Regions from separate parts of the Roseibium sp. FZY0029 genome, predicted to be linked through region 1. Evidence: predicted binding sites of a transcription regulator. Region 1 holds the regulator's gene; the other holds the start of a gene.
The links. The regulator PhoB, encoded in region 1, activates phosphate uptake and scavenging genes when phosphate is short. The targets are predictions, from matches to a motif close to TGTCATNNANCTGTCAT.

Region 1 (13,048 bases):
CCGCCGCTCTTTCGAAGCCACGAGACCACTCCCCCAGTCGTCATTGCCGGGCTTGCCTCGGCTTCAGGCCAACGCGCGCCTACGTGCGCGACTTGTCGACCTCAGCCTGCAGCTGCCGGACCTCGTTGCGGAGCGCCCTCACCTCTTCCAGAATGAGGCCAGTGTCGACATGGATGGCCTGCCGGTTGGCGTCGGCTTCGGCCTCGTGCTCCTCCTGCATTGCGGAGACGATGATACCGATGAAAAGGTTCAGCACCGTGAAGGCCGTGCACAGGATGAAGGGCACGAAGAACAGCCAGGAATATGGGTAGACGTCCATGACCGGACGCACGATGCCCATGGACCAGCTTTCCAGCGTCATGACCTGGAACAGCGTGTAGAGCGATGCGCCGAGCGTGCCAAACCATTCGGGAAACGCTTCCCCGTAAAGTTTGGTGGCCATGACGGCGAAGACATAGAAGACCAGCGCCATCAGCACCACGATCGAGCCCATACCCGGCAGAGCGGCCACCAGTCCGCCGATAACCCGGCGCAGGGACGGTACGACGGAAATGAGGCGCAAGGCTCTGAGGATACGCAGCGACCGCAGCACGGAGAGGTTGCCCGTTGCCGGCATTAGCGAGATCGCGACGATACTGAAATCGAACAGGCTCCAGGGATCCTTGAAGAATTTCAAGCCATGGGCATAGAGGCGCAACATCAGCTCGATGACGAAAATGCCCAGGATGACCTGATCGACGAGCCTCAGCAACCCGCCGACCTCCGCCATGACGGCAGGGCTCGTCTCCAGACCCAGCGTAACCGCATTCAGAACGATGACGCCGATGATACAGGCTTCCCAGTTGCGTGAGGTGACCAGCGCCCTGACCTGATTTCGCATTGATGTGCCCCGATTTGATGGCTTTTCGTGCGTGCCGCAATGCACGGGCCGGAACATGGCGATTTCAGTGCCGCAGCGCAAGATCGCAGCTCTTTGGAAAAGCATCTCTCCCGCAAAGAAGCCTGCTTGACAGGTGGGGCAAGTCGGCGCAGAAAGCTCATCAGGTTCGGCGGGTGTAGCTCAATGGTAGAGCAGAAGCTTCCCAAGCTTAAGACGGGGGTTCGATTCCCCTCACCCGCTCCAAACCTCTTCATCCTATCTCCCTAATTTTTAGCAGCTCCCTACCTCTGTCAGCGCAGAGTTTTCCGTATCTGTGCGTGTTTTCGGATATCCGAGCGGCTGAGTCCGACGTCCTCCAGCAAATAGTCAGGCAAATCTGCCAGATGAGCCATATCGCGTCGATGACGCAGGCGTTTCAGCAAGAAATGAAAGACGGCGGCTCCCAGACCTGTCCTGCGGACGTGCGTCAGGTGCAGTGTTACATGGCGATCGGACATCTTTTTTGCGCCTTTCCAACGAGACAGGAACAAGTTTAGAAAAAGCCGCCGCGAGCGGTGCGCAAACTTCTCGCTTAAAAGCGACTAGTTCGCAAAAATTAACACTCTTCGATAATGTGTCGCACGACGATGCCTGAGAGGACCTTTTTCATGGATCTGGACGATTTCGATCATCAGCTTTTGCGCCTGCTCAGCCTCGATGCCCGCCAGACCGGCAAGGAGCTGTCGGAGAAAATCGGCCTGTCTTCCGCTGCCTGCCTGCGCAGGATTCAGCGCCTTCGGGAAGTGGGGGCGATTGAGCGGGAGGTGGCCGTTCTGTCGCCAGAGGCAACTGGCGCTTCCGTTACCTTGCTCGTGATGCTGGCGCTGTCGCGCGGACAGCCCGAGCGCATGGCGAAGTTGCTGCAGAAGTTGAGGAAGCTACGGGAAGTGAAGAAGATCTATCACGTCACCGGCCCGGCCGATCTGGTCCTGACGGTGCAATGCGCTTCGATGGAAGCCTATGCGACCTTCACCGAAGCCCATTTCTATGAAGACGAAATCAAGGGCTTCGACACAATCGTCGTCCTGCGGTCCTATGATCCGGAACTGCAGACCTGATGCTAGTCCGCGCACACCAAAGAGCGGGCTGACAAGCGCTGCCGGTTCGCGATATCCTGTCGTTGCGATTCCCGGCACGTATGCCGACCATGACTTGATATGGAACGAGACGTCCGCGTGCCACGTTCACGACCCCTTCTCCGCACTATTGGCCGTCTTGCTGCCGGGCTGTTGGCGCTCGGCGCCGTGACGCTCGGTCCCCTGTCGGCCTCCGCCCAGGAGCCATCTGTCCGCGTTCCCAATTTCTGGGATCCCAAAGCCGTCCATGACCGGCCGAATTCCATTCCGGACAAGATCCAGTTTCTGGCAACCGATGGATATCCGCCCTTCGTCTTCCGCGACCAGCATGGCCGGCTCACCGGTTTCAACGTCGATCTCGCCCGGGCACTGTGCCAGGAACTGGGCAGTTCCTGCGCCCTGCGCATCAAGGATTTCGAGGTTCTTCTGCCTGCACTGGACGAGGAAGAAGGCGATGCAATCATCTCCGGCCTGTCACGCAGCCTTCCCGCCACACGCCGTCTCAACTTCACCGAGGATTACCTGAAGCTGCCGGCACGGTTCGTGGTTCGGGCGTATAACGCGGCCGATTTCAATGAACAGGCACTCTCCGGCAAGAGGATTGCTGTCGAGGCCGGGTCCCGTTACGAGGCCTTTGCCAAGCGCTTCTTTCCCGAGGCAGAGATTGTCAGCCTGGAAACCGCGGAGGCGACCCGGGAGGCCGTCAAGGGAGGGTCAGCCGACGCGCTGTTCGGCGATGGCCTGAACCTGTCCTTCTGGCTGCCGAGCGAAGCTGCGGATGGCTGCTGTGCCTTTGCCGGAGGCCCGTGGCTGGAGCCTGGCTACTTTGATGAAGGCATGGCCATTGCCACGCGCCAGGATGACCCGGAACGGGCGGCCGCCCTCACCTACGCCTTGCGGCAGCTTCATCAGAAGGGCATCTACCGCGAGCTTTACCTGCGCTATTTCCCGATGAGCTTTTTCTGATCTCTTCCAGCCATGACCGTCAGGAATGCTATCAGCTCCTGGCTGACGGTTTGCCGTCGTCCGCCTTTCTGGAGCGGTCCGGATTTTTCAGGAACGGGATCCACAGGCTGAAGGGGAAGGAGTGTGCTCGTGGTGTGAGCGCGGCACCGAGCCCGATTTCCATGGTTTCATGCCCCTGTTCGGGATCTTCCACGTAGGTTCCGAACAGACGGTCCCACACTGAAAGATAGAACCCGTAATTGGAATCTGTCTCGTGCGGCAGCACCGAATGATGAATGCGATGCATATCCGGAGTGACGATCAGAAAACGCAAGGGGCGGTCCAACCAAAGCGGCAAGCGGACATTGGCATGGCTGAACACCGCAGACCCGTTGAGGACGATCTCGAAGATCAGCACTGCCTCGACCGGACCACCGAGCGCGATGATGACCAATCCTTTCCAGAGGAAAGACAGCAGAATTTCAATCGGGTGGAACCTGAGCGCTGTCGTCGCATCGACTTCGCTATCAGCATGATGCGTCCGGTGGATGCGCCAGAACAGGGGAACCTTGTGGGACACCAGGTGCTGGAACCACACCGCCAGATCGAGCACGACGAAGGTTATCAGACCGGCCAGAAGACCTGACCATCCGAGAAGCGCAAAAAGGCCCCAGCCCTTTTCCTGCGCCAGCAGCGCCAGGCCGACCCCACCAATGGGAAAGATCAGCCGCACCAGCAGCGCGTCGAGCAGGACAATGCCCCAGTTGGTCGGCCAGCGCTTCAGACGGCTGCTTTTCAGGCGGCGCCGCGGCAAGCCAGCCTCCAGCAGCGCCATTATCAGGAAGATGCCGCCGAAACAGGCCATGCGAAGCTGGTTGATGTCGATCTGGTCAAACATGGGGTCTTTTGAAACGTCCTGACTAATGCAGCTTGCCACAGTCCCGATGGCACGATAGGGCGGTACAACAATACTCCTGATATCATTTCTTGCCGCTGCGACAGATCACATCATCATGACCGACTTTCTCTGGACCCGCCCCGAAACGCCCGCTGTGGCAACCCTGCTGCTGGCCCATGGGGCCGGAGCGGCCATGGACTCTGCCTTCATGAACAAGCTGTCGGCGGCTCTCGCCCGCGAGGGCATTGCAGCGGCGCGCTTCGAATTTGCCTATATGGCCGGGCGCCGGACCGGAGGCCCGAAAAAGCCGCCACCACGGGCCGACAAGCTGATTGCCGAGTTCCAGACGGCCCTGCAGTCTGTCCTTGGCCAGAGCGACGGCCCGCTGCTTATTGGCGGCAAATCGATGGGCGGCAGGGTTGCCGCGATGCTGGCAGGCGGCGGCTCGCTGCCCGGGCGCGTCAAGGGCGTCGCCTGTTTCGGCTACCCCTTCCACCCTACCGGCAAGGCCGAGGCCGAGTGGCGGCTCCTGCCGCTGCAGGACGCCAAGCGGCCGGTTCTGGTGCTGCAGGGCGACCGGGATCCTTTCGGCTCCAAGGCGGAACTCGACGAAGTCACCCTGCCCGCTCATGTCAGCCTGTCCTATCTCGAAGATGGCAACCACGACTTCGGCCCGCGCGGCAAGTCACCGGCAACACTCGACGGCAACATCACGCTGGCCGCAGAGGCCGTCAGGGCATTTGTGGACGGGTTCGCGAGCTAAGGCCTGCCCGGACCCGGTCCGCCCACCCGAACAAGCACAGGGCAGGTCTATGGCCTACTTGCCTGAATGCTAGCCGAAGCCAGTGCGATGCTTTCGCCCCCTCCAGGAATAAGTGGGTTCCGGGTTTCCTGCGGTCGCTCGGGATAACTGCGGTGTCGATCTGAGACCTCTATCAACATACGAGCAGTGACCTTTCGAACGAGCAGCCCATCCTTTGAGACAGCGCTGAAACGCTTCTTCAGGATGAGGTCGGCACGCCCGCCACCTCTCAATCTACCGACAAACTTTGAGGGTCGGTTCAATCCCTCAAATTCATCATGCAAGAATGAGGGGCATTGGCCGCGGAAAAAAGCCCGGACCGTTTTCGATCCGGGCTTTCTGCAATGTGCCTTCAGTCCGGCTTACTGGCCGGGCTTGCCGTCGAATTCGTAGCGGGTGCTGCAGAATTCGCAGGTGACGATGATCTTGCCGTCGACCGTCATATGGTCGACGTCGTCCTCACTGAACCCGGCCAGAACATTCTCGATCTTCTCGCGCGAGCAGCTGCACTTGTCGGCCAGCGGCTGCGGTTCGAAGAGCCGGACGCCGCGTTCGTGGAACAGGCGGAAAAGCAGCATTTCCACGCTGACTTCCGGGTCGGTCAACTCGACGTCCTTGACCGTTTCGACCAGGACCTTGGCTTCCACCCAGGCATCGTCCTCGTCGATCTCGTGCGGATGCGTGCCTTCAGGCGCGTCGCCCGGATCGATGTCGGCCTGACGCATGCGTTCCGGCGCCTCGGGCAGGAACTGGATCAGGATACCGCCCGCAGTCCAGGTTTTTGCAGGGCCTTCGCCTTCCTGGCGGGTGAACAGTTCACCGACCCCAAGACGCACTTCGGTCGGGATCTGCTCAGACCGTTCGAAGTAGCGCCGTGCCACTTCCTCCAGAGACACGCCATCCAGCTCCACCAGCCCCTGGTAGCGCTGCATGTGCGGGCCCTGATCGATGGTCATCGCAAGATGTCCGTGGCCAAGCAGTGCCTCCTGCGTCGCCTTGCCGTCGGTCATCAGGGCTTCGACTTCTCCGGCATCGAAAGTTGCGCAGGCGCGGATCGCGTCGGGAGTCTTGAAGTCGACCACCAGCATGGACACCGGCCCCTTCGTCTGCGTCTGCAGCGTGAAGCGGCCGTCGAATTTCAGCGATGTGCCCAGCAGGCTGGTCAGAACGATCGCTTCCGCAAGCAGACGCGAGACCGGCTCCGGATAAGCGTGACGGTCGAGAATTTTTTCCAGGACGGGACCAAGCGCGACCGCACGGCCGCGCACATCGAGCCCTTCCACGGCAAAGGGCCGGACAGCGTCCAGCCCCGCAGGCGTGATGCCCAGTTCATCAAGATTAAGTGCCACTTGGCTTGCCTTATGCTGCGCCGAAGCACCAGGCCAGAATGCCCTTTTGGGCATGGAGCCGGTTTTCGGCTTCGTCAAACACAACGGAGTTGGGACCGTCCATGACGTCCGAGGTGACTTCCTCACCCCGGTGAGCCGGCAGGCAATGCATGAACAGGGCGTCCTGGTTTGCCTCAGCCATCAGGCGCTTGTTGACCTGATAGGCGCTGAGGAGATTGTGACGCGATTCCGCGTCGTCATCGCCCATGGACACCCAGCAGTCGGTCACGACACAGTCGGTCCCCTTGACTGCCTCATATGGGTCCGTCGTCACCTGAATGGAACCACCCTTGGCACGGGCAGCTTCAATCAGGTCCATCGGCGGCGCCAGTTCGCCCGGCGTCGCGATGCGCAATTCGAAATCGAAACGCGGCGCGGCATGAATCCACGAGGCCAGCACGTTGTTGCTGTCACCGGTCCAGGCAACGCTCTTGCCCTTGATCGAACCGCGATGCTCTTCGAAGGTCAACAGATCCGCCATGATCTGGCAAGGATGCGAGAGCTTGGTCAGCCCGTTTATCACCGGCACCGTTGCGTTCTCGGCGAGTTCGCGCAGTTCGTTGTGATCAAGGATGCGGATCATGATCGCGTCTACGAAACGCGACAGAACCCGCGCTGTATCGGCGATTGTCTCGCCGCGGCCGAGCTGCATTTCCGCACCGGTCAGCATCAAGGTCTCGCCGCCAAGCTCACGCATGCCAACATCGAAGGAAATGCGCGTACGGGTCGACGGCTGTTCGAAGATCATGGCCAGTATCTTGCCGGCCAGCGGCCCCTGGCCGCGATGCACGCCGTTCCGGCTCGACTTGATCTTCCGACTGGCGTCCAGGATGGCGCGCAGTTCGTCGCCTTCGAAATCCGTCAGATCCAGAAAGTTCCGGTAGGTTCCGTTTGCGGTCATCAGGCCGCTCCTTCCGTCAATTTCGCTTCCACAGCGACAGCAGCCTGTTCCAGGCGCTCGACTGCAATGGAAATTTCCTCTTCGCTCATGGTCAGCGGCGGCATGATGCGCACCACGTTATCGCCGGCTGGCACTGCCAGGAGACCCGCTTCACGGGCCGCAAGCACATAATCGGCCACCGGCACCACGCATTTCAGGCCGAGCATCAGACCATTGCCGCGCACTTCCGCCAGAACGTCCGGATGGCTGTCCACCAGCCCGGCCAGCTTCTGCTTGAAGCTGAGGCCTTTCTGACGAACGCCTTCCAGGAACCCGTCTTCCAGCACCACGTCGAGCACCGCATTGCCGACCGCCATGGCCAGCGGGTTGCCGCCAAAGGTGGTGCCGTGGGTTCCAGGCGAAAGGGCTGCTGCGGCTTCCGCGGTTGCAAGGCATGCGCCCATCGGGAAACCACCGCCGATGCCTTTGGCGATCGCCATCAGGTCCGGCTCCACGCCCGCCCACTGGTGCGCGAACAACTTACCGGTCCGTCCGACACCGGTCTGGATCTCGTCGAAGATCAGCAGAATGCCGTTGTCGTCACAGATCTTGCGCAGCGCGCGCAGGAAGTCGGCCGGAATTTCGCGGATCCCGCCCTCACCCTGAACGGGCTCGATGGCAATCGCCGCGGTTTGCGGACCGATGGCATCTTTCAGCGCATCCAGATCGCCGGCCGGCACCTGATCGAAACCGGGAGCCTTCGGGCCGAAGCCTTCAAGGTATTTTGCCTGACCGCCCGCCGCGATGGTCGCGATGGTCCGGCCGTGGAAAGCGCCTTCGAAGGTCACGATGTGGAACCGTTCAGGATTGCCGTTGTCATAATGATACCGGCGCGCGCATTTGATGGCAGCTTCCATCGCCTCGGCGCCGGAATTCACGAACAGCACCTTCTCGGCGAAGGTGGCCGCGCACAAACGCTGCGCAAGCCGCTCGCCGTCGGGCATCTGATGCAAGTTGGAGGTGTGCCACAGTTTTGCGGCCTGATCCTGCAACGCCTTGACCAGATGCGGATGGGCATGACCGAGTGCGTTGACCGCGATGCCGGAACCGCAATCGAGGAATCGTCGGCCATCGGTGGTTACCAGCCAGACACCTTCCCCATGATCGAAAGACAGGTTCGATCTTGCGTAATTTCCGAATAGTGCAGTCGCGGACATAACCTCGTTTGTCTCCTTTAAACGCCCCCGCTGTCCCTGCGTCGCCCCGACGCCGGGCCGCCATCTGGAAAAGATCGCGAAGGGCCAAAACGCAACGTGCCGCCCCGATGAGGCGGCACGTAGCGGTTTCCTTATACACTGCCGGTACCGTGCACTGTCAATGGAAATGGCGCACTGGACATTTCCCCCGCCCTGGAAGACGGATTTCATAAAATTCTCAATGACCTCGCCATAATTGGGGAAAAGTCGTTTCATCCCCAACTGGTTTGGGTCCGGTGGTTGCCTGACAAATTAACGTTATTGTAACCTCTGAACAATCAGACACGAGATCTCGTGAGGCAAATCACCAAAAGGCACTAGATATGCCATTATTAAGCGTGCTTACGCATGCTTAACACGGGGTTAATGGCCGCGGGTCGGTCAAACTAAAGGGTGCGGCGATGAGTTGGACAAACGAACGGGTTGAGCTTCTCAAAAAGCTTTGGGGCGACGGCTTGAGCGCGAGCCAGATTGCGGGAGAACTGGGTGGCGTTACCCGGAATGCCGTTATCGGCAAGGTGCACCGCCTTGGTTTGTCCGGCCGTGCCAAGTCCACGTCTTCAAGCGCAAAGCCGCGCCGGCCGCGGACGGCAGCTCCGGCAACGGGCGCCGCGCCAAAGAAGCCGACCAGCTCACATCCGCAGTCCATCGGTGCAACGGCGCTGAAGGCGGACATGTCACCGGCGCCGGTGGTTGAAGCCAAGCCGCGCGTGGAGCCGATTGCCGAACTGGTGCCGATCTCCCAGCGCGCGACCATCCTGACGCTGACCGAGCGGACCTGCAAGTGGCCGATCGGCGATCCGGCGACCGACGACTTCTACTTCTGCGGCCGCCATTCCGATGCCGGCGTTCCCTACTGCGCCCATCACTGCAAGATCGCGTATCAGCCGGTCGCTGACCGCCGCCGCGACCGCAAGACGATGGCTCAGGCAGGCTGATAGCCTGTAAGCAAAACGATTTCTCGAAAAGCCCGCCGTTTTGGCGGGCTTTTTACTTGGACTTTCGCTCCGCTGATTTGCCTTTCCCATCCACTCGCATCAGACCATTGCCCGAGCAAGGCCTTCGCGGGACCAGGCTGCGACGCCGCGGAAAGCTCTTGTGAGGGAAAGACAAAGCCTCTGAGACGAAAAAGCCCGCTCAAGAGCGGGCTTCTCATCGTATGATCCGAGCTCTGACCTCAGGCGGTTGCGGCGGTGAACTGGTCGTTGAAGGCATACCCGGCACCGCGAACGGTGCGGATCGGGTCCTTCGCCTTGCCCTTGTTCAGGGCCTTGCGCAAGCGGCCGACGTGAACGTCGACAGTGCGTTCGTCCACATAGACATCATGCCCCCAGACACCATCCAGCAATTGCTCGCGGGAAAAGACACGGCCGGGCGAAGTCATCAGAAATTCCAGCAGGCGGAATTCGGTCGGTCCCAGGTGAATTTCCTTGGCGTTGCGGCGGACGCGGTGGGTTTCGCGATCCAGCTCGATATCACCGGACCGCAGCATGGTGGACACCACTTCCGGGCTTGCCCGCCGCAGGATGGCGCGCACGCGGGCCATCAGCTCCGGGACCGAGAAAGGTTTGACCACATAGTCGTCGGCACCGGTCGACAGGCCGCGGATGCGCTCTGCTTCCTCGCCGCGTGCCGTCAGCATGATGACCGGCAGACGTTCGGTGTCCTCGCGCGCTCTCAGGCGGCGGCACAGTTCAATTCCGGAAAGGCCCGGCAGCATCCAGTCGAGCAACAACAGATCCGGCAGGCTTTCGCGCAGGCGGATTTCCGCCTCATCGCCCCGGACACAGGACTCGACCGAGTACCCTTCTGCTTCCAAATTGTATCTCAAAAGAAGGCTGAGCGGTTCTTCGTCTTCAACGATGAGCACCTTCGGCATACATCTCGCTCCAATTACAGCAACCGGCGCCAAGGCGCCGGCCGTTCAGATCTTTTGCAAATGCGACAAACGCCGGCGCTCAGACCGCGCCGGTTTCGTCGACCTTTGCCCGGTCTTCCGGCAGACGTTCACCAGTGACCATGTAGTAGACGTTCTCGGCGATGTTGGTCGCGTGGTCGCCAATGCGCTCGATGTTCTTGGCGCAGAACAGGAGATGGACGCACTGGGTGATGACGCGCGGATCTTCCATCATGTAGGTCAGGAGTTCGCGGAAGATGGACGTGTAGATCGCATCGACCTCGGCATCGGCTTCCTGAACCCGGCGCGCGGCTTCCGCATCCTTGCGGGCGTAGGCATCCAGCACCTGCTTGAGCTGGGACAGTGCCAGTTCGGTCATGTGTTCGACACCAATCGCGAGCTTCTTGTTCTGCAGGTCGCTGTCGATGGCGATCACTCTCTTGGCCACGTTCTTGGCAAGATCGCCGACACGTTCCAGGTCGTTGGCAATGCGGGTGGCAGCGGTGATTTCGCGCAGGTCCTGCCCCATCGGCTGGCGGCGCACGATCAGTTCGATCAGCTTCACTTCAAGTTCGTTGTAAAGCGTGTCCAGACGGATATCGCCCTTGATCGTCGCCTTGGCAAGCTCCAGATCCTGCGACACCAGCGCAGAAACCGCATCGGCAAACGCCGTCTCGGCAATGCCGCCCATTTCGGCAACCTTGCCGGCCATGGCCGTCAATTCGTCATCGTAAGCCGTGACTGTATGTTCAGACATCCTGTGTCCCCTTCAGAAACCTAAAAAATGCTTAGCCGAAGCGGCCCGTAATGTAGTCCTGCGTACGCTTGTCCTTCGGATTGGTAAAGATGTCCTCCGTCAGACCTTCCTCCACCAGAACACCAAGGTGGAAGAACGCGGTACGCTGAGACACACGGGCAGCCTGCTGCATCGAGTGGGTCACGATCACGATGGTGAAGTTTTCGCGCAGTTCGTCGATCAACTCTTCCACCTTCGCGGTTGCGATGGGGTCAAGCGCCGAGCACGGTTCGTCCATCAGGATCACTTCCGGGCTCACGGCAATTGCACGCGCGATGCAAAGACGCTGCTGCTGTCCGCCCGACATGCCGGTGCCCGGCTCGTCCAGACGGTTTTTGACTTCTTCCCAAAGGCCGGCCTTCTGCAGGCTGGACGCTACGATTTCATCCAGCTCGGCCTTGCTGCGGGACAGGCCGTGGATCCGCGGACCGTAGGCGATGTTGTCGTAGATCGACTTCGGAAACGGGTTCGGCTTCTGGAACACCATGCCGACCTTTGCGCGCAGCTGCACCGGATCGACCTTGGGATCATAGATATTCTCGCCATCGATCTTGATCGAACCTTCGACACGGCAGATGTCGATGGTGTCGTTCATGCGATTGAGCGTGCGCAGGAAGGTCGACTTGCCACATCCGGACGGGCCGATGAAGGCCGTTACGGAGCGCGGCTGGATTTCGATGTCCACGTCCTTGATGGCGTGTGTATCGCCATAATAGACCTGCACCTTGTTCGCGGAAATTTTGCTTTCGGTCATGGTTTTCGCCTGTTCAAAATTCGGCATCTCGTTCATCGGAGCTATCCTTACCAGCGGCGCTCAAACCTGCGGCGCAGGATGATAGCGATAATGTTCATGGTCATGAGGAACACCAGCAGCACGATGATCCCGCCCCATGCGCGCTCATAGAATGCCGGATCGGCGCGTTTCGCCCATTCGTAGATCTGGGCCGGCATGGCCGAGTTCGGAGAGAAGAAACCGGCGGCCACACCATCGGGGAAGTTGGAGGCGATGAAGCCGACCATCCCGATCAGCAGCAGCGGAGCTGTTTCCCCAAGGGCCTGCGCCAGACCGATGATCGTTCCGGTCAGAATGCCCGGCATGGCCAGCGGCAGCACGTGGTGGAAGATCGACTGCATCTTGGAGGCACCGATCCCGAGGGCCGCATCGCGAATGCTCGGCGGAACCGCCTTCAGCGAGGCGCGGGTTGAGATGATGATCGTCGGCAGTGTCATCAGCGTCAGCACCAGGCCACCGACCAGCGGTGCAGACTGCGGCAGGTGCATGAACTGGATGAACACCGCCAGGCCAAGGATACCGAACACGATGGACGGCACTGCAGCCAGGTTGGAGATATTCACCTCGATCAGATCGGTGAACTTGTTCTGCGGTGCGAACTCTTCCAGATAGATGGAAGCGGCGACACCGATCGGCAGCGACAGGAACAGCACCACCAGCATCATGAACAGCGAGCCAATCATGGAGGCCCCGATGCCGGCCTGTTCCGGGCGGCTGTCGGACGCATCGGTTCCGGTGATGAAGGACCAGTTGAAGCGCTTTTCCAGAAGGCCGGCAGACTTCATCTGATCGACCAGATCCAGATGCGCCGCATCCAGGTTCTTGTCTTCCGCAAGGTCTTCCCGCTTGACGCGGCCCTTCAGGTAACCGTCGACGCGGGACGAGGCGATCAGTTCGAAGGTGACGGTCGTCCCGATCTTGTCCGGATTGGCCAGTGCATAATCACGAACCGTGGCGGCAGCACCTGACGAGAACAGCTTCTGCAGGTCCTTGGCCGACATGTCGGTTGCGATGTTGGCACCAGCGAGTTCCTTGGCAAAGGCGTCGTCGATGATGGCCCGGTATTTGGATGTCTTGACCACCGACTTTTCCGCATCGTCGATCTGCTGCTGGTTGAGCGGAACATCCACCTTGACGAAGGTCTGGCTGAAGGCGCCGAGACCGTTGGAGAGGATTGCCCACAACAGCGCGACGAGGAAGAACAGGCCAATGCCGATGGCAATGATGCCATAGAGCTTGAAGCGGGCTTCAGCGGCGTTGCGCTTTTTCGTCAGCGGATCGAGTTCGAGGATCGACGTGATCTTGTTCGGGGTCGGAGCACTGGTCTTGCCCGACGGAGGCGTAAGGGTCGTGTCGGTCATTAGTCGTACTGCTCCCGATATTTGCGCACGATGTAGA
Region 2 (5,515 bases), on a different contig from region 1:
ATACGCGCTGATCACCTGGGCGATCACGCTGGTGATCGGCTTCACCGTTGCCTATTTCCTTGCCTTTCACGTGCGCACGCTGACCTGGCAGATCATTCTGTTCCTGCTGTGCACGATCCCGTTCTGGACGTCCAACATCATCCGAATGATTTCCTGGATCCCGTTTCTGGGCCGCAACGGCATCGCCAATTCCACCTTGATCTCGATGGGGGTGATCGACGAGCCTCTGGAATGGCTGCTCTTTTCCGACTTTTCGGTGATCCTGGCCTTCGTCCACCTTTACACGCTGTTCATGGTGGTTCCGATCTTCAACACCATGATGCGCATCGACCGCTCGCTGATCGAGGCGGCCTATGACAATGGCGCGAGCGGGCTGCAGACGCTCACCAACGTCATCATCCCGCTGACCAAACCCGGCATCATGATCGGTTCCATCTTCGTCGTGACGCTGGTGATGGGCGACTTCATCACCGTACGCTTCATGTCCGGCAGCCAGAAGGCCAATGTCGGCAGGCTGATCTCCAACGACATCGCGCTTCTGCAATATCCCTCAGCCGCGGCAACGGCGGTCATCCTGCTCATCACGGTGCTTCTGGTGATCTCGATCCTGCTGCGCTTTGTCGACATCCGGAAGGAGCTCTGATCATGGAAAAACGGTCCCGCTCCTTCTACGTGCTCGCCACCTTCTTCGCCCTATTCCTGGTGTTCCTCTACGGTCCGACGATAACCATCGCGATCCTCAGTTTTCAGGGCCCACAGGGCGGGCTGACCTTTCCGATGCGCGGTGTCTCTCTGCACTGGTTCCGCGACCTATTCGAGCAACAGGCCGTCGGTGATATCTGGGGCAGTTTTTCGCGCTCGCTCACACTCGGTCTCATGGTCATGGTGACAACGGTTGTTGTTTCGGTGATGGGCGGCCTCGCCTTCCGTAAGCGGTTTCCAGGCTCCGGGGCGATCTTCTATCTGATCATCACCTCGCTGGTGATCCCGTCGATCCTTGTTTCGCTCGGCGTCGGGTTGATCTTCTCGCAATCCGGCCTCGCCGTGCACTGGTCGACCTCGGGCTTCGGCGCGCAGCTGACGTGGACCTTGCCCTTCGGGCTGCTGATCATGTTCGCGGTCTTCAACCGCTTCGACAAATCCTACGAGGAAGCCGCACGCGATCAGGGCGCGAACGCCTGGCAGACCGTTCGATATGTCGTGCTGCCGATTATCGCACCGATGTTGATCGGGGTCGCCTTGTTCGGCTTCACCCTGTCCTATGACGAGTTTGCCCGCACGCTTCTGACGGCCGGCAGCTACAACACACTGCCGCTGGAAATCTATGGCATGACCACAAACGTCACGACGCCGGTGATCTTTGCCCTTGGCACTCTGACGACAGCCTTTTCCTTCGGCATCATCGGTCTGTTCCTGGCCATCGTGGTGATCCTCAACAAACGCAGGTCCCGGCACGGTTCGGACGCCGGAAAGGGCATGGTCTAGGGCCAGACATGGACGACATACATATCCTCGTCATCAACCCGAATTCCACGGCTTCAATGACGCAGAAGATCGCGGCGGCTGCTCGCGCCGCAGCCGGTCCTTTCACCCGGATTACGGCCATCAATCCGCTGAAGGGACCGGCAGCCATTCAGGGGCCCGCCGACGGCGAGGCTGCCCTGCCCGCTCTGTTCGATCTCTTCGAAAAATCCCTGAAGTCCGATCCGAGCATCCGTGCCGTGATCATCGCTTGTTTCGACGATACCGGCCTGTGGGAGTTGAAAGCAACGTCCGGCGTTCCTGTGGTCGGCATCGGCGAGGCCGCCTACCACGTTGCGTCCGTTGCTGCCGAACGGTTCTCCGTGGTCACCACCCTGCCCGTCTCCGTTCCGGTGCTGGAAGACAATCTGAAACGCACCGGGCTTGCGGCTCGCTGTGCCAGAGTGCGAGCTTCGGATGTGCCGGTTCTGGAACTGGAGAACCCCGAGAGCGATGCCCGTCGCAAGGTCGAGGCAGAAATCGAAGCGGCCCTCCGGCAGGACGGTATCGGAGCGATTGCGCTCGGCTGCGCGGGCATGGCAGATCTGGCTGCGGACCTGACAGCGCAGTTCAAGGTGCCGGTCATCGATGGCGTGGCGTCAGCGGTGAGGCTTACCGAGGCAATTACGAGTTAGCCGCCTCGCCTTCTAGTGATCCAGAAGCGCGTCCGCTTCCGTACGGAAGCTCTCGACAGCGGAAAAGAAAACGTCGAACAACATACTGCGCTCATCGCCAAGTGAGAAAACCACTTCCTCGTACTGACGCTGCATGTCCGAGACAGGAACACGGTGCACGACGTCCGTGCGCCCCGTGCCGAACCGCCACATGAACCCTACCCCGAGCCCGTTGACCACCGCTTCATAGACCGCGTCGCGCGTGTCCAGCGTCAACAGGGGCGACGGCTCGAAACCGGCGGCGCGAAAGGCCTTGTCGACCACGCGCTGGGTGGAGGACCCCTTTGTGCGGAAGATCAGGGGTTCGGCCATCAGACGTTCGCAGGTTACGGCAGTCTCTCGTGAAAGTGGGCTGTCCGGATGGACGATGGCGACGACGTTCTGCCTTGCCAGCAATGCGCGGCGGAATCTTCCATCGGCCGGCACATCCGGCAGAACCCCGATATCAACGTCGCGCGTCAGCACCGCCCGGGTGATCCGTTCGTGCGAACCGGTCTCGACCGCGATCTCGATGCCCGGATGGCGCTTCAGGAATTGGGCGATCAGCGCCATGCCCGGCATGGAATTTCCCAACCCGATTTTCAATCGACCGTTCAGCAAGGTGTTGTGACGGGTCAGAAGCCGGGTCGCCGCGCGTTCGGCTTCTGCCATGCGCTCAGCAACATCGCAAAGTTCGTTGCACAGAGGTGTTGGCGCCAGAACGCCGTTCTTCCGGTCGAACAGGCGCACCCCGAATTCCGCTTCCAGGTCTTTCACATGCCGCGCGACTGCCGGCTGCGAAATCTTCAGAGCCCTTGCCGCGGCAGCATAGGAGCCACCGGACGCGACCGCGTTGACGGCCCGAATGCGCGACAAGGAAAGGGTCATTCCGAGTTTTCTCCGAACAACAAAGCCAAAGGTTTGATCGCCTCAAACCATAGGTTCGCTCTGTTACGGCAGCGTCACAGAGTGAAGACAATTTGATGGCGGTTTCAGCGGGCCGGAGCAATGGAGCACGGCCCTCCCTGATCCGAACAAACCGCCCGACTTTTCGGCGGCTCTTCAATGGCTGGCGGCAGGACCGGCAGGCAAACGGACAGATATGGATTTCGCAATGCGGGCTCGCAAAACAACAACGATCCAATGGCTTGGCGCCGCAGACATTGACGACTACGCCGCGATCCTGTGTGACCTGGACGGCTGCCTGATTGCGGCCGGGAACGCCTTGCCGGGTGCGAAAGAATTTGTCCGGGCCGCTGGTCAAAGACTGTCGATCGTCTCCAACAACTCAGCCGATACAAGCGTCACTCTTTCCCGAAAGCTGACTGCGATCGGCCTGCCCCTGCCGCAGGAAAGCATCTTTCTTGCCGGCGAATTGACTGTGCGCATGATCGCCGCCGAACAGCCAGGAGCGCGCGTCCACGTCATTGCCGAGCAACCGCTTCACCAACTTGCCGCCGACCTTGGTCTTGAGCGGGCAGATGAGCGGGCGGACACTGTCCTTCTGGCCCGTGACACCCGCTTCACACTCCACGGACTGGAAAAGGCATTGCGGCTGCTGGAGCAAGGCGCCGAGCTGGTGGTGACCAATCCCGATCTTTCCCACCCGAACGCGGATGGTCTTCCCGTGCCGGAAACCGGGTCGCTGCTGGCAGCCTTTAAGGCCTGCGCTCCAAGCATTACCGCCCGTGTCATCGGCAAACCTCAGCCGTTCCTCATCGATGCCGCGCTCACCGCCGCAGGTGTTGGTGCTAGCGACGCTGCCTTTGTGGGCGACAACGCCACCACAGACGGGGCCGCTGCCGCTCTCGCCGGCCTCGATTTCATTCACCTCGTCGCACCGCCTTCCCTGATGGCTAACGCGAACGCCCTCAGGGACACGGCAGAACCTGTGCAACCGGCCGCTGCGGAGGCGAGCGCATGCTGACCTATGTCCTTCGAACCCTATTGAGGATGGCGATCACCCTGTTTCTGATCGTGTCGCTGGTCTTCTTCGCCACGAGGCTGTCGGGAAATCCGGTCGACTTCGTTCTCGGCGAAGGCATCACCAAGGAAGACCGGGACCTTCTGATTGCCTATTACGGTCTGGATTCCTCCATCGGCACCCAATACTGGCGCTATCTCAGCTCCGTGTTTTCAGGCGAATTCGGATTGTCCTTCCTGGAGCGGCGGCCGGTATCGGAAATCGTCCTCGAGCGGGCGTGGCCTTCGTTGAAACTGCTGCTCAGCGCGGTGTGCTTCACGCTGATTGTTTCCATACCGCTGGGTATTCTGGCTGCGATCTATCGCACCAGCATCATCGGCAGTGTCGTGATGGTGGTGGCCTTCCTCGGCTATGCCGTCCCGTCGTTCATCATCGGCATCCTGCTGGTGCTGATCTTTGCCTATACGCTCAACTGGCTCCCGGTTATCGGCGATGGCACGGCGCTACATTTCATCATGCCGACGCTGGCAATTTCCGGAATGCTGGTCGCGGCAATCACCCGCTTCACCCGCAACGCCATGCTGGACGTGCTCAGCCAGGACTATATGCGCACGGCCCGGGCCAAAGGCCTGCCGGAGTGGATCGTTATCCTGAAACACGGTCTGCGCAACGCTTCGATTACCCTACTTTCCGTGGTCGGCCTTCAGATCGCCAGCCTGGCCGCTGCTGGAAGCGTCGTCGTGGAATCGATCTTCGCCTGGCCCGGTATCGGCGATCTTCTCGTCCGCTCGGCCATCCTGCGCGACTACCCCGTCCTCCAGTTCGGTGTCCTGTCCGTCGCTGTTGCGGTCATCGTGATCAACGCAGCGGTCGACATCGCCTACGCCTTCGCGGATCCGCGCATCCGCCTTGCCAAGGGATAAGCGTATGACCGACGCAACGCATAACCTGTCTTCGCCGCATAATACCGGATTGAGAAGCTTCCGCATCCCGATCTGGTCGGATGCAAACTGGATCGTCCGGATCGCGCTGCTGATCGGCCTGATCCTGATCTTGACCGCGCTCACCGCCCCGTGGCTTGCCCCTTTCGACCCGAATGCCCAGAGCCTTATTTCCCGTCTGCGGCCGCCGATTGGCTTCGACCGTTACAAGGACGGCTTCTACTTCGGAACGGACGAGCTCGGCCGGGACATCTTCTCCCGCTGCATCTACGGCCTGCGGCTGACCTTCGCCCTTGCCCTCGCAGGAGCTGTCATCGGGCTTCTGATCGGTGGCACGCTTGGGCTTATGGCCGGCATCATCGGAGGTCTTTTCGAAGAGATCGTCATGGGTCTGGTCGATGCGCAGATTGCCATTCCCTTCACGCTGATCGCCCTTCTCATCCTGGCCATCATGGGGTCGTCTCTGGACGTGATGA

Region 2: V1T76_RS10060 (HAD-IIA family hydrolase) is a predicted target of PhoB. The motif match lies at 3,147-3,163, and genes of this name have one in related genera.

The regions. Positions count from the first base shown of each region.
Region 1 covers NZ_JAZDVZ010000001.1:330,966-344,013, forward strand. Annotated here, with positions in the region: gene V1T76_RS01515 (ion transporter) at 80-880, opposite strand; tRNA gene V1T76_RS01520 (tRNA-Gly) at 1,050-1,123, shown strand; gene V1T76_RS29035 (DUF1127 domain-containing protein) at 1,171-1,377, opposite strand; gene V1T76_RS01525 (Lrp/AsnC family transcriptional regulator) at 1,528-1,977, shown strand; gene V1T76_RS01530 (transporter substrate-binding domain-containing protein) at 2,095-2,961, shown strand; gene V1T76_RS01535 (sterol desaturase family protein) at 2,993-3,838, opposite strand; gene V1T76_RS01540 (alpha/beta family hydrolase) at 3,954-4,601, shown strand; gene V1T76_RS01545 (Hsp33 family molecular chaperone) at 5,003-5,989, opposite strand; gene argF (ornithine carbamoyltransferase) at 6,000-6,929, opposite strand; gene V1T76_RS01555 (aspartate aminotransferase family protein) at 6,929-8,125, opposite strand; gene V1T76_RS01560 (GcrA family cell cycle regulator) at 8,566-9,102, shown strand; gene phoB (phosphate regulon transcriptional regulator PhoB) at 9,342-10,043, opposite strand; gene phoU (phosphate signaling complex protein PhoU) at 10,123-10,818, opposite strand; gene pstB (phosphate ABC transporter ATP-binding protein PstB) at 10,850-11,647, opposite strand; gene pstA (phosphate ABC transporter permease PstA) at 11,659-13,011, opposite strand; gene pstC (phosphate ABC transporter permease subunit PstC) at 13,011-13,048, opposite strand, start outside.
Region 2 covers NZ_JAZDVZ010000003.1:366,567-372,081, forward strand. Annotated here, with positions in the region: gene V1T76_RS10040 (ABC transporter permease) at 1-643, shown strand, start outside; gene V1T76_RS10045 (ABC transporter permease) at 646-1,485, shown strand; gene V1T76_RS10050 (aspartate/glutamate racemase family protein) at 1,494-2,156, shown strand; gene V1T76_RS10055 (LysR family transcriptional regulator) at 2,169-3,062, opposite strand; gene V1T76_RS10060 (HAD-IIA family hydrolase) at 3,289-4,101, shown strand; gene V1T76_RS10065 (ABC transporter permease) at 4,095-5,021, shown strand; gene V1T76_RS10070 (ABC transporter permease) at 5,026-5,515, shown strand, end outside.